DNA from 2 places in the Paenibacillus sp. ATY16 genome. Region 2 is predicted to be linked to the other one. Evidence: riboswitches for the same ligand, from Rfam matches in the RefSeq annotation. Region 2 holds a riboswitch; the other holds the start of a gene.
The links. A riboswitch is a leader RNA that binds a small molecule or an ion and turns the genes downstream of it on or off. The one in region 2 is predicted to bind FMN.
Positions count from the first base shown of each region.

Region 1: it holds a riboswitch for FMN, as region 2 does, so the genes downstream of both, CFI03_RS16450 (DMT family transporter) here and ribD (bifunctional diaminohydroxyphosphoribosylaminopyrimidine deaminase/5-amino-6-(5-phosphoribosylamino)uracil reductase RibD) in region 2, are expected to answer to the same signal.

Region 1 covers NZ_NMOK02000025.1:84,219-99,681, reverse strand. The annotation lists gene CFI03_RS16510 (Ger(x)C family spore germination C-terminal domain-containing protein) at 1-136, opposite strand, end outside; gene CFI03_RS16505 (Ger(x)C family spore germination protein) at 192-452, opposite strand; gene CFI03_RS16500 (GerAB/ArcD/ProY family transporter) at 449-1,537, opposite strand; gene CFI03_RS16495 (spore germination protein) at 1,552-3,012, opposite strand; gene ptsP (phosphoenolpyruvate--protein phosphotransferase) at 3,002-4,762, opposite strand; gene CFI03_RS16485 (HPr family phosphocarrier protein) at 4,779-5,039, opposite strand; gene nagE (N-acetylglucosamine-specific PTS transporter subunit IIBC) at 5,141-6,592, opposite strand; gene CFI03_RS16475 (PTS sugar transporter subunit IIA) at 6,618-7,103, opposite strand; gene CFI03_RS16470 (PRD domain-containing protein) at 7,145-8,005, opposite strand; gene CFI03_RS16465 (glycosyltransferase family 2 protein) at 8,325-9,083, shown strand; gene CFI03_RS16460 (NAD-dependent epimerase/dehydratase family protein) at 9,125-10,018, shown strand; gene CFI03_RS16455 (LLM class flavin-dependent oxidoreductase) at 10,225-11,286, shown strand; FMN riboswitch at 11,378-11,541, shown strand; gene CFI03_RS16450 (DMT family transporter) at 11,721-12,653, shown strand; gene CFI03_RS16445 (Gfo/Idh/MocA family protein) at 12,730-13,716, shown strand; gene CFI03_RS16440 (NUDIX domain-containing protein) at 13,966-14,532, shown strand; gene CFI03_RS16435 (ribose-phosphate diphosphokinase) at 14,810-15,463, opposite strand, start outside.
Region 2 covers NZ_NMOK02000002.1:244,918-260,380, forward strand. The annotation lists gene spoIIAA (anti-sigma F factor antagonist) at 1-141, shown strand, start outside; gene spoIIAB (anti-sigma F factor) at 141-584, shown strand; gene sigF (RNA polymerase sporulation sigma factor SigF) at 604-1,359, shown strand; gene CFI03_RS01965 (P-loop NTPase family protein) at 1,480-1,983, opposite strand; partial or broken gene CFI03_RS01970 (AAA family ATPase) at 2,074-2,247, opposite strand; gene CFI03_RS01975 (stage V sporulation protein AA) at 2,414-3,064, shown strand; gene CFI03_RS01980 (stage V sporulation protein AB) at 3,051-3,485, shown strand; gene CFI03_RS01985 (spore germination protein) at 3,511-5,169, shown strand; gene lysA (diaminopimelate decarboxylase) at 5,308-6,636, shown strand; gene CFI03_RS01995 (peptidylprolyl isomerase) at 6,690-7,121, shown strand; FMN riboswitch at 7,153-7,360, shown strand; gene ribD (bifunctional diaminohydroxyphosphoribosylaminopyrimidine deaminase/5-amino-6-(5-phosphoribosylamino)uracil reductase RibD) at 7,625-8,731, shown strand; gene ribE (riboflavin synthase) at 8,747-9,418, shown strand; gene ribB (3,4-dihydroxy-2-butanone-4-phosphate synthase) at 9,454-10,611, shown strand; gene ribH (6,7-dimethyl-8-ribityllumazine synthase) at 10,654-11,124, shown strand; gene CFI03_RS02020 (segregation and condensation protein A) at 11,201-11,980, shown strand; gene scpB (SMC-Scp complex subunit ScpB) at 11,949-12,569, shown strand; gene CFI03_RS02030 (methionine ABC transporter ATP-binding protein) at 12,795-13,790, shown strand; gene CFI03_RS02035 (methionine ABC transporter permease) at 13,787-14,464, shown strand; gene CFI03_RS02040 (MetQ/NlpA family ABC transporter substrate-binding protein) at 14,510-15,358, shown strand.

The sequences.
Region 1 (15,463 bases), on a different contig from region 2:
CATTGGTGGGCATTCGTTCAGAACTTGTCGTCGTATTTAGAATATCGGTGGCCGAAGGGGAGCCAATCATCATGTAGGCTATCCCTTGAATGTCTCTTTTTCGCGTAAAAAAGTCAACGGCTTCGCTGATCCCCATCTTTGCTAAAGATTCGCCAATGACGAGTATTTTGGTGTGGCCAAAGTCCAGCTCCTTATCTAATCATCCGCAGGGCTTCCGGAATCGTATCAGATGTCTGGCTGATGATCTGAGACTTCATATCTCCCACCTCAAATTTGGCTGATGGGATAGCTAGTTTGAGTGAAACGAGGTATTTATCCTTTCCGTCAACTTCCTCTTTATCCAGCCCTATCGCCAGCACAAAAAAGCGTTTATCGATATCCTTGAAGGAGGTGGATACGCACCCCGTAGTTAGCATGACAAACATAGAGGCAATCAACAGTATTCGTATCACAGCGGTTTTCCTTTCAGAGATAAAACGTACACAAGCAAGACGAGACAGATTTCACTCCATAAACGAACATTTAGCCAAGACCATGCAGCATAGGTAATCGTCTTCTCGTCCATTAATTGAAAGAGCACTTCGGTAACGATCCCAATAATACCAAACACGATAATGGGATGAATATCAGGACGCAGCTTAATTTTTTTGGGAACGAATCCTTTGATAAGCTGATAGCCGATGTGCCACACAACGGTTGTGAACAACAGGGACAAATTTAAAAAAAGCAATAGATAGACATAAACCATTCTTTCGACAAAACCGTACTCCATATGGAATGCATCGGCAGTCGATACCCAGACATAAACGTATCTCTCGACCCCTTCTGTTCCGTGAATGCCGATTGGAATAAAAAAAGTGACAGCGAGTACCCCGATGCCCAGAATCGGGATAAACCACAAGTGCCGAAGACTAAGCTTAGAGGTTAGCTCCCGATTAAAAATGACAATGTTAATATAACCGGTAAAAACGTAGGAAGCCGCGCTAATGGATTGGATGTTCGGCAGCTTAAACATAGAGTCGGTTGCAATGTTCCAAACGGCATACCAATTCATATATTCGCTTGTCACGGCCTTAAACAGAATGATTAAGACTAATGGCACGCTGACAAGAAGCACGATCTCCATTAGATAAAGTACGGTCTTGGTTGATTGGGAGGCACACCAGCAGATAATAAGCAAAAAAAAAGCCGCTAACCAGACAGGCGACAGCTCTGGGAGCATATACCGCGTCATAATAATGGCATACGAGGTGACGACGACCATTCCGGATATAAACCACATTAACGCGACATATAACAAGATCGGAATACCTAGAAAAAAGGGGAGCCGGCGAGAGAAAATCTCTGGCAGACCTTCGCTCTTGAACGCCATCATCGCTTTGGTGAAGAGAACCGTTAGTATCGTACTGATCAGCACTGCGCTTAACATGCTTGTGACCGGTGCGTCATGCCGACGCATGATTAAGATGCTGGGCACATACAGAATCGTATTGATCAGCATGCACATCATAATGGAATAATAGTAATATCGTTTCAAAGAGACGTGCTCCTTTACTTATAGCTTTGATTCTTTTCGTTAACGAATAGTTTCAGGAATGGTTGGTCAAAGCTTCTTAAGTTTGTCAAATAACAAGCAAAAGCAAATAATCCGCCGATCACGCCAATCAAACCAAACAAGCTTGCGAAAAAAATCAAAGGATAACGGATGGCTCTTACGGCGAAGCTCATGGTATTAATCGGGATGACAAAATTGGAGATAGCGACCGCTGAAGTGACGATAATCATAATGCTGCTCACAAGCCCGGCTTGCTGAGCAGCCTGTCCAAGAATAAGACCGCCAACCGTTGTAGCCGTGCCCCCAATTACTTTGGGTAATCGAATACTTGCCTCCGTCAATGCCTCTGTCATAAATAACATAAAAATCACTTCGATATAGGAGGGATAAGGGACGGCGCCGCGACTTCCCGCTATCGAGAGCGCCAGTTGCACGCGGAAAAATTCAGGGTTAAAGGAAACGACGGCTATATACAGGGCAGGCAAGCTAATCGTTAGGAGTAAAGCAATATAACGAAGGGCAACTAGGCCTTTCGCAACCCAATACGGTAAATACAAATCATCCATGGACGACATAAAGTCATAAAATACGGAGGGAATAATAAGAACAAAGGAAGTTCCCTCAAGAAGGATGACCATTTTGCCCTGCGATAAATTCAACACAATCCGGTCTGGTCGGTTCGTAAGTATCATGGTTGGAAATAACGATTTTTTTTTGCCATTCAGTATATTTTCCAGCTGTCCTGTCGCTTGCAGCATCTTTACATCAATTTGAGAAAGTTTTTCCTTCACTTTTGCGAGAATGGATGGATCGGCAAGCTCAGCATCATAGATAAGATAGCCAGTTGTTTTTGAGATAGTCCCAAGCTCATAACGTTCCATCTGAAATCCATTGGATTGATAACGGTGGCGGATGATATTCAGATTGGTCGTAATATTCTCGGACAGCGCTGACTGCGGTCCTTGAAGCGTTGTTTCGATGTCTGAATCGACTGGTGTATCATTTATTGCTTTCTCTGCTTTGAAAAAGTAATAGTTTGTTGGGGTGATCAACAGGGCATTGCCATTGATAAGCTCATAATAGAGCTCTTGCTCCGTTGCGACTGTTTTGCAAATGCAAACGGATTGAATATATAACTCCGGTTCCAGAAGGTTGAAAATCGGTTTAATCAAAAGGGTGTCTATTTTTTCTGTCTCAATGACTGTACTTATATAATAGATCCGAAGAGGAACTGTTGCCTTGATACTTTGGGTTTGGAGCTCCTTTGAATAGCTCTGGACTTGTTGGATGAAGCGAGAAATCTGTTCCACTAAGGTTCCTCCCGCATAAACGTTATAGCCCTCAGTCTTTCCCAAGCTTTTCCTGTTTAAGCACAACTTAGAGGTATCCACGCCCGCAAAAAAAGACAGCTTCAGCATTTTATCTGCTGTAAGCTGTCGTTCATGTTTATTTCGCAAGCTCCGGAACCTGCTGCTCAACGTAGGAACGCACGGCTTCCGCATCGTCCAGATCAAGCACGGCTTCCGCGAGGGAAGTCAGTTTCTCGCGGTCTAAACGCGAGAGAAGCGCGCGGGCGGGAAGGACGGCCGATGCGCTCATGCTGAATTCATCCAGCCCCATGCCAAGCAGAATCGGAATGGCGATTGGCGTTCCCGCCATTTCCCCGCACATGCCTACCCACTTGTTCTCCTTATGGGCCGCCCGGATAATCTGATCGATCAACCGGAGGACGGGAGGATGGAGGGGATCGGATAAGTAGCCAAGCTTCGGGTTCATCCGGTCGGCTGCCATCGTATATTGCACGAGGTCATTGGTGCCGATGCTGAAGAAGTCGACCTCCCGTGCGAACCGGTCCGCCATTTGGGCGGCAGCAGGGATTTCGATCATAATACCGGCTTCAATCCGTTCGTTAAAGGCGATATTTTCGCTTCTAAGCTCCTGCTTAGCTTGCTCGAGCAAAGCCTTGGCCTGCCGCCATTCGCCAAGCGTAGCGATCATCGGGAACATAATTTTCAGATTGCCGTAGGCGCTTGCGCGCAGAACGGCGCGTAGCTGAGTCTTGAAAAGCTCCGGCCGGTCCAGACAAATCCGGATCGCTCGGTAGCCGAGGAAGGGATTGTCTTCCTTCTCGAGCTGCAGACTTGGCAGCTCCTTGTCGCCGCCGATGTCCATCGTCCGGATGACGATGGAAGCACCTTGGCCAAAGGCCTCAGCCGCATCTTTATAAGCGGAGAACTGTTCATCCTCCGTAGGCAGGTCGGAGCGGCCCATGTACAGAAACTCGGTACGGAACAAGCCGACACCTTCTGCACCTTGTTCATGCGCCTGACGCGCATCTTGCACGGAGCCAATGTTGGCGACCAGTTCAACCTGATGTCCGTCCGCGCTAACCGAAGGCTTGCCGCGGAATTGCTCAAGCAGTGCGCGTTGTCCCGCGGCAGTTTCTTGCAGCGCTTGATATCGGGCAAGCTCTTCGTCTTCCGGCTCGACCAGCACAATTCCGGCTGCGCCGTCTACGATAACGAGCTGACCGTCCTCAATACGCAGCGCTTCATCTCCGGCGCCAACAATCGCGGGGATGCCGACCGAACGGGCAATAATGGCGGAGTGAGAGGTGCGCCCACCAACAGCCGTTACGAACCCGCCAATCACAGAAGGATCAAGCTGAGCCGTATCCGAAGGCGTCAGATCGAAGGCGAACAGGATAGACTTTTCTTTTGAATGCGTAGCTGTTGTTGAAGCCGGAACGGAATCGGCGTCCGTGCCGTGACCAAGCTTACGAATGACGCGGCGGCTGACATCGCGGACATCCGCCGAGCGCTCCCGCAAATACTCGTCATCAAGGGAGGCGAGCATGTCGGCTACTTCTTCGCCGGATTCGTTCATCGCCGCTTCCGCCTTGTAACGTTGTCCGCGGATCCGTTCCTGTGCCGCGCCAATCAACTCTTCGTCCTCAAGCAGCATCAAATGCGCTTCGAAAATTTCGGCTTCCTTCTCGCGCCCGTCCGTTATCATGCGGTTATGAAGCTCTTCAAGCTCACTACGCGCTGCCGCCACAGCAGAATCGAAGCGGCTGAGCTCAGCCGCTTCTTCTCCTGCTTCGACGTAAGTTATTCCTTGAGGAACAGCCTCTTCGCGGAGGATAACCGCACGGCCGATTGCGTAACCTTCCGATGCGGCGACCCCTTTTATCTCGATTGCCATCATTTTGCGTGCCTCCTTACTAGGCTTCCACAGAAGCCAGCACCGCACCAATAGCGTCAACCGCAGCTTCGGCTTTTTCTCCTTCGGCACTGACCGTTACCGTATCGTTTTGCTTGGCTCCGATTGACAGCACGTTAACCAGGCTTTTTGCGCTGACCTTACGTCCGCCTTTCTCGATGTAAACCGTGCCTTCGCAAATTTTAGCAGCTTCAACGATTTTTTTAGCAGGACGGGCGTGGACGCCCGTCGGGTTCATAACTACGTATGCTTTCTCCACCATAAATCCTCCTAAATAGAATTGCTGCACAAATGGCCTCGTTTTGGCCATTCGTGGTGATTCTTACTTCGTAAGTTTGAGCTAATGTCGATCCTATTATCTGACTACATGCGTTTTTTGATTTGTTCTTTCAACCGTTCCGACTGCGTACCGAAAATCGCTTGCACGGCGCCTTTGCCAAGGCGCATTACGCCTGCCGCGCCAAGACGCTTCAGTTCGGCGTCGTTCACCGCTTTCTCGTCTTTCACGATCAGACGGAGGCGGGTAATGCAAGCATCGATGCTCTCGATATTGCCGGAACCGCCAAGCGCCGCAAGAACCTGACTCGCTTTATCGTCGCCTGCCCCTGCCGGAGCTCCATCCTTGGCGCCATCTTCCACCAAATCATCGTCTTCGCGGCCAGGCGTTTTCAGGTTCAGCTTCACGATTACGACGCGGAACAGGACATAGTACACAACGGCGTATACGAGACCGATCGGGATAATCATCCAGCCCTTCGTGGAGAGCGGATAGTTGATCGCGTAGTCAAGGAAGCCGGCCGAGAAGCCAAAGCCATGATGAATGCCAAGCTCAACGACAAGCCATGCGGATATACCGGTCAATACGGCGTGAATCACGTACAGCACAGGTGCCACGAACATAAACGCGAATTCAAGCGGCTCCGTAATACCCGTCAGGAACGAAGCAAGAGCGGAACCGATAAAGATGGAAGAGACAAGCTTGCGTTTTTCCGGTTTTGCCGTATGAATAATCGCAAAGGCAGCGGCCGGGAGGGCGAACATCATGATCGGGAAGAAGCCTGTCATGAACATGCCTGCCGTTGGGTCGCCTGCGAAGAAGCGGTGCAGGTCGCCGTGAACGACGTTGCCGGCTGCATCCGTGTAGTCGCCGATTTGGAACCAAGCGATTGCGTTAATGACGTGGTGCAGACCAAACGGAATAAGAAGCCGGTTGGCCGTCATGAAGATAAACGCGCCGACGCCGCCAAGGTCAACAATCCAGCGGCCGAACGTATCGAGCCACGATTGGACAGGTCCCCAGATAAGACCAAAGATAAGACCTACGATAACCATCGCAAACGAAGTGATAATCGGAACGAATCGCTTGCCGCCAAAGAAGCCGAGCCAATCCGGAAGCTTGATGTCATGGTACTTGTTATAGAAGTATGAAGCGACAAGACCCGCAATGATACCGCCCAATACACCCATGTTAAGCGTTGTGTCTTTATCCACGAGACCCGTGAATACGGTTGGGATTTTGCCCAGCACGTTCGTAAGAACAAGATACGCGATAACGGCGGCAAGCGTTGCAACCGCATCGCCGGCCATCCCGATCGCAACGCCAATCGCAAAGATGAGAGGCAGGTTGTCAAAAATCGCGGAGCCGCCCGCTGCAAGGAACGGAGCGATATAATGGTTCAGGAAGTCGCCGAACTGGCCGAATCCGAAATCCTTTACGTAATCGATGTTGCCGAAACGCAATAAGAGGGCTGCCGCAGGCAAAGCTGCGACGGGAAGCATTAGAGATTTACCGATCTTTTGCAAAAATGCGAGCATCTTATCTCACTCCATGTCAAATAGTTTAGGTTTTCAGAACAACCTTAATCGCATCCGGTTCTCCGGCATTAACGGTTTTGAAGGTGCATTCCACTTTCTCCGCGCCGTCTTCGTTCGCTACGATAATCGGCGTTATGACCGGATAACCGGCATCGCGGATTTTATCCAGATCGCATTCGAGAAGGGTTTGACCCGCTTTGAAGGAATCGCCTGTCTTCACAAGCGCCTTAAAGCCTTCGCCGTTTAAGGCAACGGTATTGATGCCAACGTGAATAAGCAGCTGCAGTCCGGACGAATGCTCAATGATCAAGGCGTGATGCGTGTCGATCAAATGGCTCACGACGCCGTCAAACGGCGCGATGACGCGGCCTTCCACCGGCTCGATTGCAACTCCTTCTCCCATTAAGCCTTGCGCGAACGCTTCATCCGGCACTTCGCTAAGCGGAACAAGCTTGCCGCTAAGAGGTGCGGCTACACTAACGGAATTCGATTTTTTGCCAAACCATTTCATATGATCTACTCCTTGCTATCCATGTTGTTGTCTGTTTATGTTCATTCTGTATCCACCGAACGGAACAGCCGGTACAAATGCATCGCGAGATAACCGATCTCGTCGGTGGAGACCTTGACGTTTAGTCTTTCTCCAATCATCTTCGCAATTAACTCCGCCTTGCGATGCTCGGTAGGTATTTTGTCTTTAATCTCTGCGGAGAACGGATTTTCAGATTCCTTATTCTGCAAAATACGTTCCATCATATAACGCAAATGCATAATCAGCCGGGCATAATCCGAGCTCTTCTTGGACATTGGCGCTTCCCGCCAGCCTTCGATCCTCTCTACGATCTCGTTCATCAGCTCCGTCAGCTGAACCATCTGTCCCGCGGTAACGGACCCTGCTGCCGAATACACGTGATACGTTAGAAAGCCGACTTCATCTTCAGGGATAGTGACGTCGAATTTCTCGCTGATCATCTTGGCTGCCTTGGCCGCGATCTTGAACTCCTGGGGATAACACATCTTCGTTTCGTACAGGAAAGGATTGACGATTTCCATGCCGTTTCTTAACCGGTAGACGACAAACTGGATATGGCTCGGTAAGGCGAAATACACTTTCGGATCGACGGGCGTTCCCAGCCGTTCCCGAATCTCGTCAATGATCTGCTCGGAGATTTGAACCACTTCCGGGTCCAATTCCTCCAAGAGTGAATGGTAATGCAGAGCTTTATCCCGGTCGTCAAGCCGGTACCGCTTCTCGATTCGTGGGTCTTCGGCATCGATAAACTTCTGGCCTTTGCATGAGAAGCCAATGCCCTTGCCAAACAGCACGTATTCCCTCGATGAATTCGGCTCCATCGTCAGGATGACATTGTTGCCAACGATCCGGTCGATCCGAAGTTGTCCCGTAAGTCCCACGTCAATCCCTCCTCTCGGTAGTAAATTCCCCATTATGAGCACAAAAAAACCAAGAAAAGACACCGCCGTCATTCGGGCGGATACTCTCCTTGGCTCATGCCTAGTCGAACTAGTAACATGCCAAAAGGCTTGTTATATATTTGGCTCGTTTTCACTATAATTCATGCAACCGTTTACGTCAATCGAAAAATATTCATGCCTCAAATTACTTGGTCTGATTCTCGAGACCTACCTGTCATGAACCCTTCCAGCCGTCTTTCATATAATAGTAGATAAAGTATCCTTACAGATTTAAAGAGTCAATAAGGGGGTGAAACGGATGGCGACGCTTATTTCTCACTTTTACAATGAGGAATATTTGCTGCCCTGGTGGCTGATGCATCATGTTCCCTTATTTGACTATGGCATTATGATTAACCGAGGGTCAACGGACAGATCCGCGGACATTATTCGGAAGCTAGCTCCTCACTGGGAGTTAAGGGATTCCAGCGTCCCGGACTTTCATGCCGTTAAAGTCGACAAGGAAGTAATGGATATCGAGAAGGGTGTATCCGGCTGGAAAATCGTGCTGAATATAACGGAATTTCTCGTCAGCCGATACGGCATTCAACTATTTCAGGTCCTGGATTCGCTTGGCGGTAAAATGTATTCGGTGAGGACGATTACGATGGTTGATCCTCTAGGTTACTATACGGATCCTATCTATGCGCAGCCGCTGGTCAAACAACGCTATCACGGCTTATTCCCGGCGGATCCTCAAGCCTTGTATAACGGAAGATTTATTCATAAATACAGAAGCGGCGGATACACGGCAGGCAGGCATTGGACGATTAAATCTTACGAGGTGCTTCTGATTCCGGCTTTTATTATGAAATTCTCGTTCAGTCCCTGGAATCATGCCATGATTGCAAGGAAATTGCAGATTGGTCCCACGATTCCGGAAGATGCTTTGAAGAGCAACATGGGCAGCCATCATCTATTTAATCTGCATGAACTAGAAACCAACTATTTAGCTCTTGCCGCTATAACGGAGGATATGCGCCGTATCCCGGAATTCAGGTCGTTGAGATTACGTTAGATTTAGGTTGCTTGCTTCAGATTGGAGGGGAGGTTTGACGATTGTCGCATAAGGTAGCCGTAACCGGCGCAACCGGCTGGATTGGCCGGTACGTTATCGCTTCGCTGCTGGCAAAAGGATACGAGGTACATGCCGCTTACCGAACAGCTCCGCTTGCGTTAGGCGGGAATTGGCATCAGGTTAATCTGCTGAACGCAGATGAGGCGGCACGTTTTATCTTGAAGGTAAAGCCAGATTCGTTATTCCATCTTGCTTGGGACGCCGTTCCTCCGGAATGTTACAGGTCCTTGACCAATTACGAATGGACAAGATGCAGCATGGCGCTTATTCATCAGTTTGTCGAATGCGGCGGCAAGCGCGTGGTTGCAGCCGGAACGGGCGCGGAGTATGTATGGGGAGAAGGGGTATTGTCGGAAACGGAATCCCCCGATTCATATGCCCATGCTTACGCAGCCTGCAAGAACAGCTTGCGGATCTGGCTGGAATCCTATGCGCGAATAGCGGGCTTTAGCAGCGCATGGGCTAGACTGTTTCATTTGTACGGCCCAGCTGATCCCGGTAAAAGATTGGTGGCATCCATGATTACTTCCTTGTTGAACAAGCAAGAAGCTTATTGCCGGCAAGGCAGTCTGTACCGGGATTATTTATATATCCAAGATGCGGCGGACGCATTGGTGGCTTTATTCGAAAGCCGATGTGAGGGAACGGTAAATATCGCTAGCGGACAGCCCGTTCAGCTGGAGCGGATGGTCAGAATGATAGGCAGCCTTATCGGAAGCGAAGCAAATATTAGATTTGGCGATGAACGGCCGGAAGAGCCGGTTGTCGTAAGGGCTGATATTGCGAGGCTTCAAAATGAAGTGCAGTGGAAGCCTTCCATTTCTTTGTCCACGGGTTTAAAAAAGACTGTAAAATGGTATTCTGTTCGAGCTTAGCAGCAGTACTATCGCCGTGTTATAAATGAAAACCTTCTTTTTTTGCAGGGAAGCTTGACGTATGCTTTAGAATTAGGCACAATTACTTACTAGAGACTTCACTTACTATACGTATACTACTTACTTTACGTACATGAATAGGAATGGAAGCAATGTCAATCATTAGACTATTAGATCACGATGGCATTGCTGAGGAGGACATACGGATGGGTTCATCAGGGAATGACGGGAATTTTGAGTTTGGCATATACACATTAGGCGATCTTGCGGTTGATCCCCGTACGGGCGGGCTCAAGAACGCGGGAGAACGAATGAAGGAGATTATCCGGGCAGCCAAAGTTGCGGATGAAGCGGGTATTGACGTATTTGGAGTAGGCGAGCATCACCGCTTGGACTTTGCTTTATCCTCGCCACCGGTTGTACTTGCCGCAATTGCTCAGGCGACCTCCCGCATTCGGCTTACAAGCGCGACTACGGTACTAGGGACTGCGGACCCGGTACGGGTATTCGAGGATTTTGCGACGCTGGACCTCATCTCTGACGGCCGTGCGGAAATTATCGCAGGCCGCGGTGCTTATATCGAATCGTTCCCGCTCTTTGGCTTTGAGCTGGATGACTATAAAGAATTGTTCGCCGAGAAGCTGGAATTAATGAGACAGCTTAATCTGTCGGAACGGGTTACATGGAGCGGCCGTCTTCGCAGTCCTTTGGAGGATGCGGAAATTGCACCGCGTCCGGCGCAGCCGGCAATCCCGCTCTGGGTCGGCGTGGGCAGTACGGCGGAAAGCGCGGCTCTGGCCGGTCGGCAGGGGGCAGGGATGGCACTTGCGCTGCTCGGCGGAGAACCGTCGAAATACAAGCATCTTGTAGACTGCTACAAGGAAGCGGGCATCGCGGCAGGCTACCGGGAAGAAGAGCTGAGGGTGGCGATTACCGGTCACTGTTATGTTGCGAAGACTACCGAGCAGGCGCTGGATGAATTTTACGCCGGTTATTCGGTATACTATTCCCAGTTCATGGGCGGCAAGGAGAACGGAACGCCGCTCTCGCGGGAGGATTTCGAGAAGCTGGCGGGGGCGCTTGCGATCGGAAGTCCGGAGCTGATTGCGGAGAAGATTATCGCCCAGCATAAGCTGTTTGGATATTCCCGCTTTATGGCCCAGATGGACATTGGCGGCATGCCTGCCCCCCAGGTGGAGTCTTCCATCCGACTGCTGGCGAAGGAAGTTGCGCCGCTTGTCCGGGAAGCCCTGCAAGTAAAAGTGTAGTTAAACGATTGATAAATCTTACTATTCATACTAGACAACTCGGAAAAACAGCGTTATACTCAATCCAATCATTTAAAAAATTTAATGGAATAAGGATCTTCGGGGCAGGGTGAAACTCCTGACCGGCGGTAAACGTGATTCCCTGCTTGGCAGAGGATAGCAAAGCCCGCGACTCCCTGAGCTGACAAACAGCAAGGGGACTGACTTGGTGCAACTCCAAGGCCGACGGTATAGTCCGGATGATAGAAGATCGCTTAAGTAAGCCTGCAGTAGACGGGAAACCGCCCAAACGCATGTTTATTTGAGTTGGCCCCGATTCGCGGAACCAAGCGGATCGGGGCTTTTTATTGCATAGCGTAACCGTCTGCCGTTCTTCTAGCCGAAGGCGCAGCCGTAACGCTTGCTCCGTCCTGTATTCAGAAAGGGTACCTATTATGAACAATGTCACCGCATCACCACTTATTCGTACCAAATCTCCCGTTCGTCCGGAGTTTTGGCTGGTTGTCCTTGGAGCCGCGCTGTGGGGCGTGGATCCGGTATTCCGCATTATTTTGCTGAAAACATTAACTTCTACTCAAATTGTGCTGCTGGAGCATATCATTTTGTTCATCGCAGCAGCTCCGGTGTTATGGAAGTTCCGTGCGGATCTTCGCGGAGTCCGTCTCCGCCAGCTTGGCGCATTGCTGTTTGTCTCGTGGGGCGGCTCGGCGCTGGCAACGATTCTATTCACGCAAGGCCTCGTTCACGGCAATCCTAACGCGGTTCTGCTGCTGCAGAAGCTGCAGCCTCTCTTTGCGATTGTGATGGCTAGGATCCTATTGAAAGAGCTTCTGCCCAAAAAAATCGGACCGTTGCTCGGTCTCGCCATTGTCGGAACCTATTTGCTGACCTTTGGCTTTACGCTTCCTTTTGGGCATGTCCATGAATTTGTCCAGGTTGGCAGCCTGCTGTCGCTGGGCGCGGCCGCCCTATGGGGCGGATCGACGGTTATGGGGCGTTATCTGCTTGGCAGCATGAAATACGAGACGGTTACCTCCCTGCGATTTATGATGGCATTGCCGCTGCTGCTTGTGATTACTTGGTCGGAGGGAGCAGCATGGAAGCTGGCGGAAGGAACGGATCCGGTAGCCGTTATCGTCAATCTGCTGCTTCAGGCTTTGCTTCCGGGGCTGGTCAGCCTGCTTGTCTACTATAAAGGTTTAAGCAAGATCAAAGCTTCATATGCGACAATCGCCGAGCTGAGCTTCCCGATGGTGGGCGTTCTCCTGAACTGGACGGTATTCGGCCAAGTGATCACTAGCGCGCAGATTACAGGTTTTGTGTTTATCTGGTTTACTTTATTTTTCATCTCCAGGCAGCAAAATTAAGCGCGGACATATCTGCGTAAACCGCTTTCATATCGAGTCGATTGCTGATATACTGCGGTTGGAGGTGTAGGAAATAATGGAGAATAGAACGATCAAATGGGGCATTCTCGGCGCAGGCTGGATTGCATCCCAATTCGCCCGCGATTTGGCTTTTGCACAGGATGCGGAGCTTAGAGCGGTAGGCTCTCGCTCCCTTGAGAAGGCGGCTGAGTTCGCCGGAAAATTCGGCGGGAAACGCGCATATGGAAGCTACGAGGAGCTGGTGAACGATGCCGAGATCGACATTATTTATGTCGCGACTCCTCACCCGTCCCATAAGGAACATGTTCTGCAATGTCTTCGCGCAGGCAAAGCGGTATTATGCGAGAAGCCTTTTACGGTCAATGTAAAAGAAGCAGAGGAAGTTGTGCAATACGCAAGAGAAAACCGCATCTTCTTGATGGAAGCGATGTGGACGCGGTTCCTGCCCGTCATCCGCAAGGTCCGTGAGTGGATCGAAGAGGGCCGTATCGGCGATGTTCGGCTGCTTAAGGCAGACTTTGGCTTCCGCACCGGAGTTAATCCGGAAGGACGTTTATTTAAACCGGCTTTGGCTGGCGGCGCGCTGCTGGATGTCGGCATTTATCCGCTCTCCTTCGCTTCCATGTTATTTGGGGCAAAACCGAAGCAGATTCTTAGCACCGCTCATCTTGGCGAGACTGGCGTAGACGAAGAGAACAGCATCCTGCTCTCTTATGAAGGCGGTCAGACCGCTTTGCTGAGCTCGGCCATCCGTCTGAACTCGGGCAGCGATGCTTACATAATGGGGACGGAAGGCTCCATTAAGATTCCTTCCTTCTTTAATGCCAAGTCCGCAACGCTTGTTGCCTCGGACGGTACGGAAGAAACCTTCTCGGATGACCGTACGACGCTCGGTTACGTGTATGAGGCCGAAGCGGCAGGACAATACCTCCGTGAAGGCAAGCTTGAGAGCGAGGTTATTTCGCTGGACGAAACCCTGCAGCTTATGCGGATCATGGACGAAATCCGCGGGCAATGGGGACTGCGTTATCCATTTGAATAATAAACGAAGAAAAGGACCGGTTCTGTACCGGTCCTTTTTGTCTTAGAATAAAAAAGTGGCCCGCATTCGGGATACGGGCCCAAGAGACAAGCTATATCAAATAGGGAGTATGGTTATTATGTTCTCCCAAGATTAAACAAAGCTGAAAAGTACATTAGTTTCACATAAAAAATTAGGGCCATTGTCCGCAAAGCTAAGGTATAATGATCTCTATATTGTTTGCCATTTTGCCGGAGGGGGAAATTCCACATGGAAAATATTAATTTTTGCATGGCTTGTGGAGATAAGCTGGAAGTAAGGGAGATTGGCGGGGAGGATCGCAAGGCTTGCCCAAGCTGCAGCTTCGTTCACTGGGGTAATTACAGCATCGGCGTAGGAGCATGCGTCGTGAAGGATAACAAGGTACTTCTGGTCCGCCGTGCCCATGAACCGGGAAAAGGCTATTGGACAACGCCGGGCGGCTACATTGAACAGTTCGAGCAGATTAGAGGTTCGGTTGCCCGCGAGGTATGGGAAGAAACGGGCGTCCGCGCGATCGTGTCCAAAATTATCGGCATTCGCGACCGGCCGCATTCGGTGCATGACGTCTACATAACATTCGAAATGGAATACATCGACGGCGAGCCTCGTCCGGACGGCGTGGAGGTAGACGGCGCGGGCTTCTTCAGCCTAGAGGAAATGGAGTCCATGAACGTTGCCGACTTGACCGCCTGGCAGGTCGATCTCGCCCTTAACGGCGGCGACGGCGGCTTGGCCGAGGATACCAAACCAATCCGCGACAGCCTTAAAAAGTACGGCCTCTATCGGGCTATGTAAGCCTGGTGAGGCAACAAAGAGCCCCGGATCCAATTCCGGGGCTCTTGTTTTATTCCCACTCCCACACCCGATAAACAGGTGTGACGAAGCGTTTGTGAAGTTAAAGGTGCGTGCGAAAGGTGGGGTGGAGGAAATGTATCGCCTGGAGGAGCGGAGCGTCTGCCTTTGGTTTCGTGGGAATACACCTAATCAAATTCATTCAGAATCCCACGAGACCAACAGCAGCCGCAAGGCGATACTTTTCCGTAATCCCCATCCTGAAGCATGCCTTTTAATATCACATCTGCTTCGTCTTAAACAACCGGTTTATCGATCCGCCATTATTAATGATACGCAAAGCATTCGCCAGCAGATCCGCCATTGGCAGAACAACAAACTTCTCCGAATGGTTCGGGTCAATCGCTATCGTGTCCGTAATCACGACCTCTTTAATGAAAGGATGCGTCAGCTTCTCGAGCGCGTTCTCCGAGAACAGGCCGTGAGTGGCGCAGATATAAGCATCGTTGGCACCGCGTTTGTTCAAGGCTTCCACAACCTTGATAATGGTGCCGCCCGTATCGATCAAATCCTCGATAATAATCGGCGTCATGCCTTCGACTTCGCCGATAATATGCGTAATTTTCGACGTATTGTGGGCAGGGCGGTTCTTGATCATAATCGCGAACGGACAGTCCATGTAGTTGGCAAGCTTCTCCGCGGTCGTTGCGCGTCCGGCATCCGGCGAGACAACGACAGGGTTTTTAATGTTTTTGCTCTTCAAATAATCGGTGATCAAATCAAGGGCGGTAATATGATCGACCGGAATTTCGAAAAAGCCCTGAATCGGATCGGCATGCAGGTCAACCGTAATGAGACGGTCGGCGCCAACGGTCGTCAGGACATCGGCAACCAGCTTGGCGGAAATCGGCTCGCGCGGAGCGGATTTCCGTTC
Region 2 (15,463 bases):
CGCAGCAAAGGCGGCAAAATGGTCGTATGCGACGTGAACCCGAGTGTCTACCGCCTGTTTGAAATGTCGGGCTTATTTAAGATAATGAGCATTTACGACAATGAAAGAATGGCGATTTCTAGTCTGGAGGTGGTCTCGTAATGGGACGCAACGAAATGACGTTATCCTTTAGCGCCCGGTCGGAAAATGAGGCTTTTGCCCGTATTGCGGTGGCATCTTTCGTGTCGCAGCTGGACCCGACGCTTGAAGAACTGAACGATTTGAAGACGGCTGTGTCTGAAGCGGTTACGAATTCGATTATTCACGGCTACGACAGCGATCCTGCCGGCAAAGTAACCATTGAAGCCTCCATTGACGGCGATGTGGTTTCCATTGCGATTTGGGATAATGGCAAGGGAATCGAGGACTTGGAGCTGGCGCGTCAGCCGCTTTTCACCTCTAAGCCGGAAATGGAACGTTCGGGTATGGGCTTTACGATTATGGAAAATTTCATGGACCGTTTCGAAGTAACCAGTGAGCTGGGCCAAGGTACGCGGGTAGCGATGCTTAAGCGTATTGAATCGAAAAAAGCGCTGTATAACTAGCGTATAGGGGTTGAACCTCATGGATGTCGATTTGAAGCAAACGGCTCAGCCGTATTTGGATGATGCGGAAGTCAAACGCTTGATAGCGTTAAGTCAATCCGGCGATACGATCGCCCGGGATACGCTTGTTCAATGTAACATAAGATTGGTTTGGTCAGTCGTGCAGCGGTTCATTAACCGTGGTTACGAGCCGGAGGATTTGTTCCAAATCGGGTGTATCGGGCTGCTGAAGTCCGTCGATAAATTCGACCTGTCCTATGACGTGAAGTTCTCTACCTACGCGGTGCCGATGATTATTGGCGAGATTCAGCGCTTTTTGCGTGATGACGGTACGCTGAAGGTCAGTCGTTCATTGAAAGAGACGGCGAATAAGGTTCGGAAAATGAAGGATGAGCTGTCCAAGACGCTTGGCCGTCTGCCGACGGTCAGCGAAGTGGCGGATCGGCTGGGCATCACGCCGGAGGATGTAGTCTTCGCGCAGGAAGCGAACAAGCCGCCGACTTCCATTCACGAAACCGTATTCGAGAATGACGGCGATCCGATTACCCTGATGGATCAAATAGCGGACGATTCCCAGGAGCGCTGGTTCGACAAGCTTGCCTTAATCGAAGCGATTGAGGGCTTGAGCGAACGCGAGCGCCTGATCGTATACTTGCGTTACTATAGGGATAAAACCCAATCCGAAGTCGCCAGCCGCTTGGGGATATCCCAGGTTCAGGTGTCGAGGTTGGAGAAGAAAATTTTGCAGTCTATACGAGAACAAATTGCGCAATAGTTGCGATTTGTTCTTCGTAAATACGAGAACAAATTGCGCAATAGTTGCGATTTGTTCTTCGTAAATACGTGAACAAATCGCGCAGTAACCGCGCAAAAAGACCAAATGGCCGCAGCCTTTTCAAGGCGCTGCAAAGCCATTTGGTCTTTTCTTTTTTGTCTCGCTGCAGCGGACAACCTTATCTCCATGCTCCTGCAGCTTGGCTTCAAACGCGGTTTTGTTCCGCTCGAAATCGTTTGTCCACTTGAACATCATACGGAGCATATGAAGATCGGGCTTGTAATGACAAGGCTCCAAACCAAGCTTTTGCTTTAAGAAGCGGGATACGATTCTCCAGCGCCGTACCTTGAGCGGCGTATCCACAAAAATAATCTTCTCCGCCATCTGGTAAAGGAATTGGTAGGAGTCCCGATCTGTCCCCTCCAATATCCATGATCCGTTACGGTCAATGTCCATAATGATTTCAAGCTGCTCTTCGGCCGTCCGCTTCGTTCTCCCCGATTCAATGCGATGATGAACGATAGCATCAAGCTCATACCAAGGAATACGAAGCTGCTCGGATAATTGCTTGGCCAGCGTCGTTTTGCCGCTTGCCACGATGCCGACAATAAATATTTTGTTCATCCCCGTTCCTTCCTCAGACGGTTCAAAAAACGTTTGGCCTCGCTTGGCGATTTCAGAACCAAGACCTGCTTTTCATCCGATAATGACTTGTTTAACGAGTTCGTTTTGGACGATAATCTGCTCCTGCCGCGGTACGCCTACCCAATTCGGCTTCCAGAATAACGCATCCAGGTGAGCAACCTCGCTTTTAAGCGCCAGGCCAAGCTGCCTCGCCAAAGTGGATTTGCCCGCTCCGCCCGATCCTATGATGGCAATTCGTTTCATGGTGTCCTCCAAAAGTTGTGATGTTCTTTCACTTATTCCATCCGTCGAAGGTTAATCCTTGCGGGAGTTTCAATTTTTTACCTTTATAAGCATGACTATCCGGTATCTCCTTTTCTCATACTAACAGGGAAGTAAACCCTAAGCGGGAACAAAGGAATGATGACAGATGGAAGCAACTGAGCCATCCGCCCTCTATCTGCGACTAAAGAAGAAAGTAAGCATCCGGCCGGAGCGCAGCGTAACGCTGGGACAGGTGTCCAGGATGCTGGCGCCTAACGAGAAGCTGGAACAGGAGCTTAGCGAGCTTGTGCTGTACCGCCATCACAAGGGGGATGGTAACCGGGTCGTCATTGATCTGCTTCAGATCGTGCGGGTAGTCAGGGAAGCAGCCCCGGAACTATCCGTGGAAGCTTACGGCGATCCGCAGGTTCTTATCATGATATCCCCCAAACCGCAGAAGCCGCGTATTGCCGTGCTTATTTTCGCCTGGCTGCTGCTCTTTTTCGGAGCGGGACTCGCGATTATGAACTTCCACACGGATGTCAGCATGAAGGAGGTTCATATCCGAATCGTCGAGCTTCTGACCGGCAAGCGGACCGATCACCCTTTATGGTTCCAGATCCCGTATTCGATCGGAATTGGCCTAGGCATGATTCTGTTTTTTAACCATCTCTTCAAGAAGCGGTTCAACGAAGAACCCAATCCTCTGGAGGTGGAGCTGTATACGTATCAGGAAAATGTAAATGCCTACGTTATCGCGGACGAGATGCGCAAAAAAAACCGCCAGCACGGAGAACGGTGCGATGACGATGGGTGATTGGCTGATGCACATATTCGTGATGCTGCTCGGTCTCTCCGGAGGGCTTGCGGTCGGCAGCGGGCTGGTCGCGTTTTTGATCATACTCGATCTTATCCCTAGGCTTGCCCAGATCGCATACGCCTATCGCGTGTCCGTATGGTTTGAGACGGCTGTTATTTGCGGTTCGATGTACTGGACGTTCGCCGACTTTCTGGATTGGCGGTTAACGCTGCCGAAAGCGATTATTCTGACGGTTTCCGGTCTGATGACCGGCATGTTCGTCGGCATGCTGGCTGGAGCATTGACCGAGGTTATGAACGTGCTGCCGATTCTGGCGAAACGAATGAATCTATCCGATTATCTGGTTGGTCTTGTGATGGCAATGGTGCTGGGCAAAACACTGGGTTCTTTGTTTGATTGGCTGTATTTCCAGTGGTAGCAAGTAAAACAGACACGAAAGGTTGATGACGATGACGGACCGGGAGAAGGACAGGGAGAAGGACCGGGAACATTCGAGCGGGGAACCCCCGTTTATGTACATACCTGAAGCGCAGAAAAACGAAGAGCAGGGAATAGCTATCCCGACGCCACCTTTCGAATTAACCGAGCGGACGGCTAAACACGGTCAGGCGCTTGCGAGGCATGACAAGGCCGAGGGCAAGGATGATGTGATCCCCGACAGTCTGGACGAGGTCTTTGAGCGGCTTGAGAACGAAGTCGGTTATAAAGTAAGCTTTGATATCGTCGTGCGCGAAATGACGTTTGGAGAAAGGCGCGTTGCCTTTTTCTACATGAATGGCCTCGCCAAAGATACGATCCTGACCGAAATTCTCAAACGGCTCACTTATTTGCAGCCCGACGATGTCTCCGGTGATGCTTTTCATGATTTCCTGCATTTGTATGTGCCTGCCGCGCAGGTGGATAAGAAGGATAAATGGAATGAGATGCTGACCTTCGTCCTATCCGGAGCGACTGCCATGTTTATTGACAAAGAGCCGCATGCCATCATTATTGATGCCAAAGCCTTCCCGGCGCGCAACCCGGAGGAGCCGACTCTTGAACGCGTTGTGCGCGGCAGCCGCGACGGCTTTGTCGAGACACTTATGACCAACATCTCGCTTGTGCGCAGGCGCCTGCGCGATCCTCAGCTCCGTTACGAGCTTCTCAGAGTTGGTGAGCGTACGCAGTCCGATATTTGCATTGCTTATATCAACGACCTTGCGGATCCGGAGTTAGTCAAATCGATTAAGGATAAAATCAAACTGGTCCATATTGACGGGCTGCCGCTTGCGGATAAGCAGCTGGAGGAAGCGACCGTTCAACGGGGGTGGAATCCATTCCCACTCGTGAGGTATTCCGAACGCCCGGATGTAGTTGCGGCCCATCTGCTGGAAGGCTCCGTTGTGGTGTTTGTGGATACTTCGCCAAGCGCGATGCTTCTGCCGACAACTTTCTTTGACTTGATTCAGCATGCCGAGGAAAACCGGCAGACTCCGTTTATCGGAACGTACCTGCGATGGGTTCGTTTTCTCGGAATATTCTCCTCGTTGTTCCTGTTGCCTTTATGGCTGCTGTTCGTAGTGCATCCGGAGCTTAAGCCGCAGGTTCTAGCCTTCCTGGGACCGGAGAAAATCGGCAAGCTGCCGCTGATCGTGCAGTTTCTGATCGTGGAGGTTGGCGTCGATCTGATGAGGCTCGCTTCGGTGCATACGCCGTCAACGCTGGCGACCGCCGTATCCCTCGTTGCGGCTATCATGGTTGGCGATATCGCGGTGAAGACAGGGCTTTTCATCAATGAGGTTATTCTCTATATGGCGATAGCCGCCGTCGGAATGTTTGCGACGCCAAGCTATGAGCTGGGGCTGGCGAACCGTATCGTCAGGCTTGTGCTGATCATAGCCGTATCGTTGTTTAACGCGCCGGGATTTGTCATTGCGACAACCGCGATTCTGATGATGCTGAGCATGCAGCGTTCGTTCAACCGCCCGTATATGTGGCCGTTTATTCCGTTTGATTACAGAGCGATGTGGAACATCATCGTGAGGAAGCCGGTGCTCAAAAACCGTACTCGTCCCAACCTGCTCCGACCGCAGCAAAGCGACAAAATGCCGAGGACCGAATAGCGACCAAGAAATACAAATGAAATGTGAATTTATCCATTTCTCTCAAGGGTAGATTGCGATATACTGTGGCTATTGGTGCAAATCGTAATCAACTTCTATTACGTTCCTGTAGTAGATATCTGAGGGGGAGCATAATTCGTGTACTTACATGGCACAAGCAAAATTAATGCCCAGGGACATTTGGAGATTGGCGGAGTTGATGTAACGGATCTGGCGAAAGAGTACGGCACTCCGTTATACATCGTCGACGAGACGCTAATTCGTCAACGGGCGAATGAATATGTATCCGCATTTAAGGAATCCGGTCTGAAATTCCAGGTTGCCTACGCTAGCAAAGCATTCTCGGTTATGGCGATGTGCGCTATTGCCGATCAAGAGGGCTTGTCGCTCGACGTTGTATCCGACGGAGAGCTGTATACCGCTCTGCAAGCAGGCTTTCCTGCAGCCCGCATTCATTTCCACGGCAACAACAAAACGCCGGACGAAATCAACATGGCGCTGGACGCCAACATCGGATGCTTCGTTGTAGACAACTTTGTCGAGCTTCACCTGCTGAACGCGCTTGCGGCGGACAAAGGCAAAAAAGTAAAAATCCTGTTCCGCATTACGCCGGGCGTAGAAGCGCATACGCATGAATATATTTCGACTGGCCAGGAAGACTCGAAGTTTGGCTTTGACCTTGGCAACGGTGCCGCGAAGCAGGCCATTCAGGAAGCCCTTCAGCTTTCGAATCTCGAAATTTTGGGCGTGCATTCCCATATCGGTTCCCAGATTTTCGAAGTCGACGGTTTCCGCATGGCGGTAGACAAGGTTGTAGCTTTCGCGGTACAAATCCGCGACGAGCTGGGACTAACCTTCAAGGTGATCAATCTTGGCGGCGGCTTTGGCATCCGTTACGTGGAAGGCGACACTCCGCTTCCTGTAGCCCAATATGTGGCTGCCATTACCGACTCGGTTATTTCGAATTTTTCGGCCGCAAACTTCCCGCTGCCCGAGATTTGGGTTGAGCCGGGCCGCAGCATCGTTGGGGATGCAGGCACAACGCTGTATACCGTAGGCACTATGAAAGACATTCCGGGCGTACGCAAATATATCGCGGTGGACGGCGGCATGATGGATAACCCGCGTCCGGCTCTGTATCAATCCCAGTACGAAGCGATTCTGGCGAACCGCGCGAACGAAGCGAATGCGGAAACCGTTACAATCGCGGGCAAAGCTTGCGAGAGCGGCGACAAGCTTATCATCGACCTCGAGCTGCCCAAAGCGGTAACGGGCGATTTGCTTGCCGTTTCCTGCACGGGAGCTTATAACTACTCGATGGCGAGCAATTACAACCGTTTCCGCCGTCCTGCCGTTGTCTTCGTAAAAGACGGCCAATCCGACCTCGTCGTGCAGCGCGAATCGCTTGAAAATATCGTCGGCAACGACGTAATTCCGGCAAGACTTCTCAAATCGCTTGCTAAGTGAGGGAGATTTTTGGTAACGTAGTCTTATTCGACATAGAAAGGTAGATGTTAGACATGGCTAAACAAGCAAAAATCACACTTGAGAACGGCGCAGAGGTTATTCTCGATCTGTTCGACCAAGATGCTCCAAATACGGTAGCAAACTTCGAAAAACTTGCAAACGAAGGCTTCTATAACGGCGTGGTATTCCACCGCGTTATCCCTGGTTTCGTTGCGCAAGGCGGCTGCCCTAACGGCACAGGCACTGGCGGTCCAGGCTACACCATCAACTGCGAGATCAACCCGAACAAGCATGAACGCGGTACTCTCGCTATGGCACACGCGGGCCGCAACACAGGCGGAAGCCAATTCTACATCTGCTATCAGCCGCAGCCTCATCTTGACGGCCAACATACCGTTTTCGGCAAAGTTGCTAAAGGCATGGAGCATGTTGACGCGTTCAAAGGACGCGATAAAATGCAAAAGGTTGAAGTTTACGAAGTTTAATGTTAAGATACTAACAAATTTATAGTTTGTGGCTTACCTTCGGGGCAGGGTGAAAATCCCAACCGGCGGTGATCGAGCGGCGCTTGCACAACAGGAATCACCTGCGTGCGGCGCTTACTCGTCAGTCCGTGACCCGGGCCATCCCAGGCAAGAGCGATTCATCGCATTGCGTGGGGAGGAACGGTGGACCTGGTGCAAATCCGGGACCGACAGTATAGTCTGGATGGGAGAAGGGGACACATTTGATGCGATTGCGTCTGAGCGTTCATGCTTATTTTTCTTGTGCTTATTTTCACAAGTGAGATAGGTTTGTTTGAAATATAAGAAAGTATATATTCTTTATATTTTTATACTGGGCTTATATTTCTTCCGCGAAACATTTGCGGTTCCCTATTGGGACGGCAACATCGTTTGCGTTTGAACCGTTTCTTTTTGCAAGCATTTAATGGTTATTTTTCCCACCCCCGTTGGCTAAGCTGGCTAATGGGGGTGTTTTTGCATTTATGGAAATTTTAAACGATTCGTATTATATGAATCTTGCTCTTGAGCTAGCCGCCAAAGCCTCCGGTCAGACCGGCATTAATCCGGTTGTCGGCTGCGTCGTTGTGAAGGATGGACGCATTATTGGCGTTGGTACCCACCTTAAGCGGGGAACAGGTCACGCGGAGGTGCATGCGCTGCAGATGGCCGGCGACGAAGCGGAAGGGGCCACGGTGTATGTAACGCTAGAGCCGTGCAGCCATTACGGCAAAACGCCGCCATGCTGCGAGCGGATTATCAATGCGAAGGCTGCCCGCGTCGTTGTGGCGACCACGGATCCCAATCCGCAGGTTGCGGGCAGAGGGATCGCGCGTCTCCGGGAGGAAGGCATCGAGGTAGAGGTTGGACTGTTAGAAGAGCAATCCCGGAGCATGAACGAGAAATTCAACAAGTACATTACGTCCCGGCTGCCTTACGTAACGCTGAAGACGGCAAGCACGCTGGATGGGAAAATCGCTTCCCATACGGGAGACAGCCGCTGGATTACGGGATCAGCCGCTCGCGAACAGGTGCATACGCTGCGCCACCAGCACGAGGCGATTATGGTGGGCATCGGAACTTTGCTGGCGGATGATCCTCAGCTTACGACCCGCGCGGCTGTTCCGGCGATACATCCGGTTCGGATTATCGTGGACAGCAAGCTTCGGCTACCGCAGGACGCAAGGGTAGTGACGGACGGCTTAACCCGCACGATTGTACTAGCTTCTTCGAAAGCTGATCCGGCTCGCGAGAAGGCGCTCACCGAAGCCGGCGTTGAGGTCATCCGATGCGGTGACGGCGAGCAAGTCGATCTGGCTGAAGCGATGCGCAAGCTTGGCGAGCTGGAGATTGGTTCGATCCTTCTGGAGGGCGGCGGCAAGCTTAACGGCGCCATGCTGGAAGCCGGACTAATCGATAAGATCATGATCTACATGGCAACCAAGATTATCGGCGGCTTTGACTCCCCCGGCACCTTTACGTTCGCCGGGTTCGAGAAAATGTCGCAGGCCATTGAACTGGACAATGTGAAGGTGGAAATGGCAGGAGAAGATATTTGCATATCGGGATATCCGGTATACGGTAATGAATAGATTGGGGGAGTGCCCGTGTTTACCGGCCTGATTGAGGAAGTTGGCACTTTAAGACGGGTTAAGAAGCAAGGCGAAGCGATGGTTCTGACGGTAGAAGCTTCCAAGGTTACGGAAGGCGTTGCCCTTGGCGACAGCATTTCCGTAAACGGCGTGTGTTTAACCGTCATTGCCTTCGACCGGACATCGTTTGACGCGGACGTGATGCCGGAAACCTACCGGAAGTCCAATCTGCATCAGCTCCGCCCGGGCCAGGACGTGAATCTGGAGCGGGCGATGATGGCCGGGGGGCGGTTCGGCGGTCACATCGTGCAGGGGCATGTCGACGGGGTTGGCGTGATCACCGGCCGGGAGACGGATGCGAACGCGGTTGTATTCGCCATACGGCTGTCTGACGACGAAATGATGAGGTATGTCATTCCGAAGGGCTCTATTACGATTGACGGAATCAGCCTAACGGTAGTCGGTACCAATGCCACTGGCTTCTCGGTATCGGTGATCCCGCATACGTTGGGAGAAACCGCGCTGATGAACAAGAAAGCCGGCGATTCGGTTAATATCGAATGCGATGTCATCGGCAAATACGTCGATCATCTGCTGCATTACAAACCCTCCGGCAGACCGGGTTCTTCCGGGCGGACCGAATCAAAGCTCAGCGCAGCTTTTTTAAGCGAAAATGGTTTTTTGTAAATACGAGGGTAACCGGATAGCAGGGAGGGAAATTGATGAATAGACAAGAGTTGGAACTGCAAGAAGATCTGTTTGACTCGATGGAAGCCGCGCTGGAGGATTTGAAGGCCGGCAAGCCGATTATCGTAGTGGACGACGAGGACCGCGAGAATGAGGGAGATTTAATTGCCCTGGCGGAGACCGCGTCGCCGGAAGTTATTAATTTCATGATTACGGAAGCACGCGGCTTGGTCTGCGTCCCTATTACGCGGGAGCGCGCCGAGCAGCTTGATCTGCCGCCGATGGTTCAGCATAATACGGACTATCACGGCACGGCTTTTACGGTATCCGTGGATCACGTTTCCACGACGACGGGCATCTCGGCTTACGAGCGCTCGCAGACGGTTAAAGCGTTGATTGACCCGGCGACGAAAGCAACGGATTTCCGCAAGCCGGGACATATTTTCCCGCTGGTTGCGAAGGATGGCGGCGTCATCCGCCGTGCGGGCCATACGGAAGCCGGTATCGATCTCGCGCGCATGTGCGGCTCGGAGCCCGCTGCAGTCATTTGCGAGATAATCAAAGAGGACGGGACGATGGCCCGCCTTCCGGATCTTATCACTTTCAAGGAGAAGCATAACCTGAAGCTGATTACCATCCAAGGAATGATTGCTTACCGCAACGCCATGGAAAAGCTTGTCGACCGCATCGTAGAGGTTGACATGCCAACGGACTTCGGAAACTTCCGGGCAATTGCCTTCTCCAATCAGGCAGACGGCAAAGAGCATATCGCGTTTGTCAAAGGCAAGATTGCTTCTGATAAGCCGGTGCTTGTCCGCGTCCATTCGGAATGCCTGACGGGGGACGTTTTCCATTCGCACCGCTGCCAATGCGGCCCGCAGCTGCAGTCGGCGCTGGAACAAATCAATGAGGAAGGCAGCGGCATTCTTCTTTATATGCGCCAGGACAGTCAAGGACTCGTGAACAAGCTGAAAAATTATGCCCAGCTTGACCAAGGCGCGGACAAAGAAGAGGTTAAGCCCAAGATGGATCTTCGCGATTACGGCGTAGGTGCTCAAATTTTGCGTGACCTGGGTGTCCGCCAAATGCGCCTGCTCACGAATAACCCGCGCAAGATCAGAGGCCTTGAGGGTCACGGAATCGAGATCGTGGAACGGGTACCGATTGAAATTCGCGAAGGCGGCAAGAAATAAAGCAAGCTAAAATATTAAACATAATGATCAGGAGGGCTTAACATGCCAAACGTATTTGAAGCAAGCGTAGTATCGGAAGGACTTCGATTTGGGGTAGTTGTAGGACGTTTTAACGAATTTATCTCGGGTAAGCTGCTCAGCGGTGCGCTTGACGGATTCAAGCGCCATGGCGCGCAAGATAACGACGTGGATATCGCTTGGGTGCCGGGCGCATTCGAAATTCCTCTTATCGCGCAAAAAATGGCGGAAAGCGGAAAATACGATGCCGTTATTACGCTTGGCGCCGTTATCCGGGGATCAACTCCGCACTTTGACTACGTGTGCAACGAAGCCGCAAAAGGCGTTGCCGCAATTGCCCTGAAAACAGGCGTGCCAACGATTTTTGGCGTATTGACGGTGGATTCGATCGAGCAAGCCATTGAGCGTGCGGGCACAAAAGCGGGAAATAAAGGCTATGAAGCGGCTGTTTCTGCAATAGAGATGGCAAATTTGTCGAAATTACTGCATAATTAGAGTAATAGCTCAAATTATGCTGCGTTACTTGTTATAGGACGTCAGCCATTTGCGCATGGCAGGGGGATCGTAAGAAGTGACGATGCACTACAAGTTGGAATCCTTTGAAGGACCGCTCGATTTGCTGCTTCATCTTATCGATAAGTCAGAAATCGACATCCACGAGATTTCGATTAGTGAAATAACGGATCAATACATGGATTATTTAAATGCGATGAAGGAATTGGAGCTGGAGCTGACAAGCGAGTTCCTTGTTATGGCCGCTACGCTGCTGGCCATCAAGAGCAATCAGCTGCTGCCCAAACCTCCCGTGTTCGAGGATTTCTATGAAGAGTGGCCGGATGACGGCCTTGATCCGAGGGACGAGCTTATTCAGAAGCTGGTCGAATATCGTAAATTCAAGCAAATTGCAGAGCAGCTTCGGGAGAAGGAACTGGAGCGCAGCCTTATTTATTCCCGAGAGCCGGATGATATGACGCCGTATATGAAAGAAGAGATCGTCAATCCGCTCGAGGGCTTGCATATATCCGATCTGATTGCCGCATTCCAGCGGGCGCTGCGCAGAGCGGCGCGACGCAATATCGTGGCAACCGTGCAGAGGGATGAAATCTCGGTTAAGGACCGGATTCGGGACATTGTTGAGGTTCTGAAGCAGTTCGAGACCGTACGGTTCTCCCGTCTGATCCGCGAGAATATGAACAAGCATGAGGTTGTTGTGACGTTCCTTGCTATTCTGGAGCTGATGAAGATGAAACATATTCGCTGCTTCCAGCATCAGCTGTTTGATGACATCGTCATTCATTGGAGAGGAGAAGCGGCGGACAATGGATTATCCGAAGTTGAAATCGATTATTGAAGGCCTGTTATTCATGGCGGGCGACGAAGGACTAAACAAACGGCAGTTAGCCGATATTTTGCAGCTTGAGGCTGATCTGGCAGCGGATCTTGTGTACGACCTTCACAGGGATCTGGCTCGCGAGCAGCGCGGGGTGCAGGTAACGGAGGTAGCCGGGGCGTACCGGATGACTACGAATCCGGACCATGCCGCCTACTTTGAACGCATGGCGTATACGCCTACGCGTTCCCAGCTGTCGCAGGCTGCGCTTGAGACCTTATCTATTGTGGCCTATCGCCAGCCGATAACCCGTATCGATATTGAGGAGATCCGGGGCGTCAAGAGCGACCGGGCGATTCAATCGCTTGTGTCCAAGGATTTAATTGAGGAGGTCGGGCGGGCCGAGGCAATCGGCAGGCCGATTTTATACGGAACCACGAAATCATTCCTGGATTATTTTGGATTGCCGAATATTAAAGCCTTGCCGGAGCCTAAACAAGTCGATATCGAAGAGGCGCTCGAGGATCAGACGCAAATGCTGTTCGAGCGTCTGGGCGAACGCCAAACAACGATTGACGAGTTTATTCCGGTTCATGACGACAAGGAATAACCGGATTGTCAGGTTTTCCTAAAGAATGGTCGAAATGTTGAACAATTGGTCCGTTATTTCCCGCTGAAGCGGGATAACGGACTTTTTTACTTTTTTATCTAGTGACAATTGCGTTGAAAGTTGGTTATAATGGCGGTTGTCCTTTTTTTAAAGGAAAGGATGAACCTGTTTGATCAGGGGATTCTAGCTGTAATGGCATACGATGGATAGCAGGAGGTAATACCACTGATTGAGCTTCTGGACATAAGAAAAACTTACGGAAATAGCGTGGAAGCTGTTAAAAATATAAGCCTGACCATTCATAAAGGTGAAATATTCGGCATTATCGGACATTCCGGGGCAGGCAAGAGCACTTTGCTCCGCTGCGTGAATTTGCTTGAGCGCCCGACGTCGGGGACGGTGAAGGTAGGCGAAGTGGAGCTGACCCGGCTGTCGTCCACGCAGCTGCAGAAGGAACGCCGTCGAATCGGAATGATATTTCAGCACTTTAATCTCTTGTCGATGGCGACTGTGCGCGATAACGTCGCGTTTCCGCTTGAGCTTGCGAAGCTGCCAAGAACAGCCGTTAAACAACGAGTCGACGAGCTGCTTAAGCTTGTAGGGCTGGAGCAGCATGCGGATAAATATCCGGCGCAGCTTTCGGGCGGTCAGAAGCAGCGCGTGGGGATCGCCAGAGCGCTGGCGAACAACCCGGATGTACTGCTGTGCGACGAGGCTACCTCGGCGCTTGATCCGCAGACGACAAACGCGATTCTGTCGCTTCTGATGGACATTAATCAAAAGCTGGGCATCACGATTCTGCTCATAACGCACGAGATGCATGTCATCCGCGCAATCTGCGACCGCGTTGCCGTTATTGACGGCGGCGAGATCGTCGAGATGGGGGATGTCCTCGATGTCTTCCTGAAGCCGCAGCATTCGATTACGAAGGATTTCGTCAGCCAGATTGCGGACTCCTTCGATCCGCGCGAGCTTATTAACACGAGGAGCGGCCGTCTTATCAAAATCAACTACGTTGGCGAGATTACGTACGAGCCGCTGCTGTTTAACGCAGTCAAATCGACCTCGGTTCAATTTACGATCCTGCAGGGAACCGTCTCCCGCATGAAAAATACGCCTTATGGGCAGCTGGTCATCGAATTTATCGGCAATGACGGTGAAATTGACAGGGTGCTCGACGAGCTTCGGGCGAAAGGGCTGGAAGTAGGTGATTTGAAATGATGCTGAAGCAGAACATTGACTGGAGCCAGGTGCGCTGGGAAGATATTTGGCCGGCAACCAAAGACACCTTGACGATGATTGGCGCTTCGCTGCTATTTACCGTCATTCTCGGTTTGTTAATCGGGATCATCCTTTTCCTGACCTCCAGAAAGCAGCTACTGGAACAGCCTGTCGTGTATGGATTATTATCGCTTGTTGTAAATATTCTGCGATCGGTACCTTTTGTCATTCTAATGATTCTGATCATGCCGTTTACAAAGCTGCTGACCGGTACGACGTTAGGAGTACAGGGCACGATTCCGCCGCTTGTCGTTGCGGCAGCGCCGTTTTTCGCCAGATTGGTGGAAACGTCTCTCCGCGAGGTGGACAAGGGCGTTATCGAGGCAGCGCAGGCAATGGGCGCTTCCAGATGGGATATCGTCAGACGCGTCCTTCTGCTTGAAGCAAGACCGGGCTTGCTGGCGGGAATTACGATTACGGCCGTTACGCTTGTATCTTATACGGCGATGGCCGGCGTTATTGGCGGCGGCGGTCTAGGTGACTTGGCCTTGCGTTACGGTTATCAAAGATTCCAGCTGAGCGTTATGATTGTTACGGTTCTAATGCTTATTTTTTTGGTTCAACTCCTGCAGATGGCAGGCGACCATTTGGTTCGCCGGTTCAGCCGGAAGTAAGGTGGACATCATAGAAGCAACATACAGAAGATGGAGGAAAGGGAAATGAAGAAATTTGGTTTTATCCTGCTTGCCCTTACGCTTGTCATCGCGTTATCCGCATGCGGCGCTAAGAAAGAAGAGAACGGCACGAACAACACTTCTGCCGGCAATGGCGGCAATGAAGTAAAAGAAGTAACCCTGAAGGTTGGCGCAACGCCGGTACCGCACGCTGAAATTCTTAATTTCATCAAGCCTGCCTTGAAGGAACAAGGCATTAATCTTGAAGTCGTGGAATTCAACGACTATATTCAGCCGAATACGCAACTGTACGAGAAAGAACTGGACGCAAACTTCTTCCAGCATACGCCGTACCTTGACCAATTCAACAAAGACAAAGGTTACAACCTTGTAAGCGTTGCGGGCGTGCATATTGAGCCAATGGGCGCTTATTCCAAAAAAATCAAAAGCGCGGATGAACTGAAAGACGGCGCTAAAGTGGTTATTCCGAATGACCCGACCAACGGCGGCCGCGCGCTTCAGCTGCTTGCCGCTAATAATGTGATCAAGCTGAAAGACGGCGTTGGCGTATCCGCAACCGTTCACGACATTACCGAAAATCCGAAAAACCTGAAAATTACCGAGGTAGAAGCCGCTACTCTTCCGCGCGTTCTGGGCGAAGTCGATCTTGCTCTGATCAACTCCAACTTTGCGCTTGAAGCGGATCTTGTTCCTACGAAGGATGCAATCTTCATCGAAGGCAGCGATTCTCCATACGTAAATATTCTGGTTGCCCGTCCGGACAACAAAGATTCCGATGCCATGAAGAAGCTGGCTGCGGCGCTGCAATCCCCGGATGTGAAGAAATTTATCGAAGACAAATATGCGGGCGCAATCGTGCCGGCGTTTAAATAATCGTTCTTTAAATAAACCGTACAGATTAATCTGTACGGTTTATTTTTTTGTCTATCAATCTAGAACATTACCAGATTTACTGTGACAGCCTTGTATTCTGAGGGG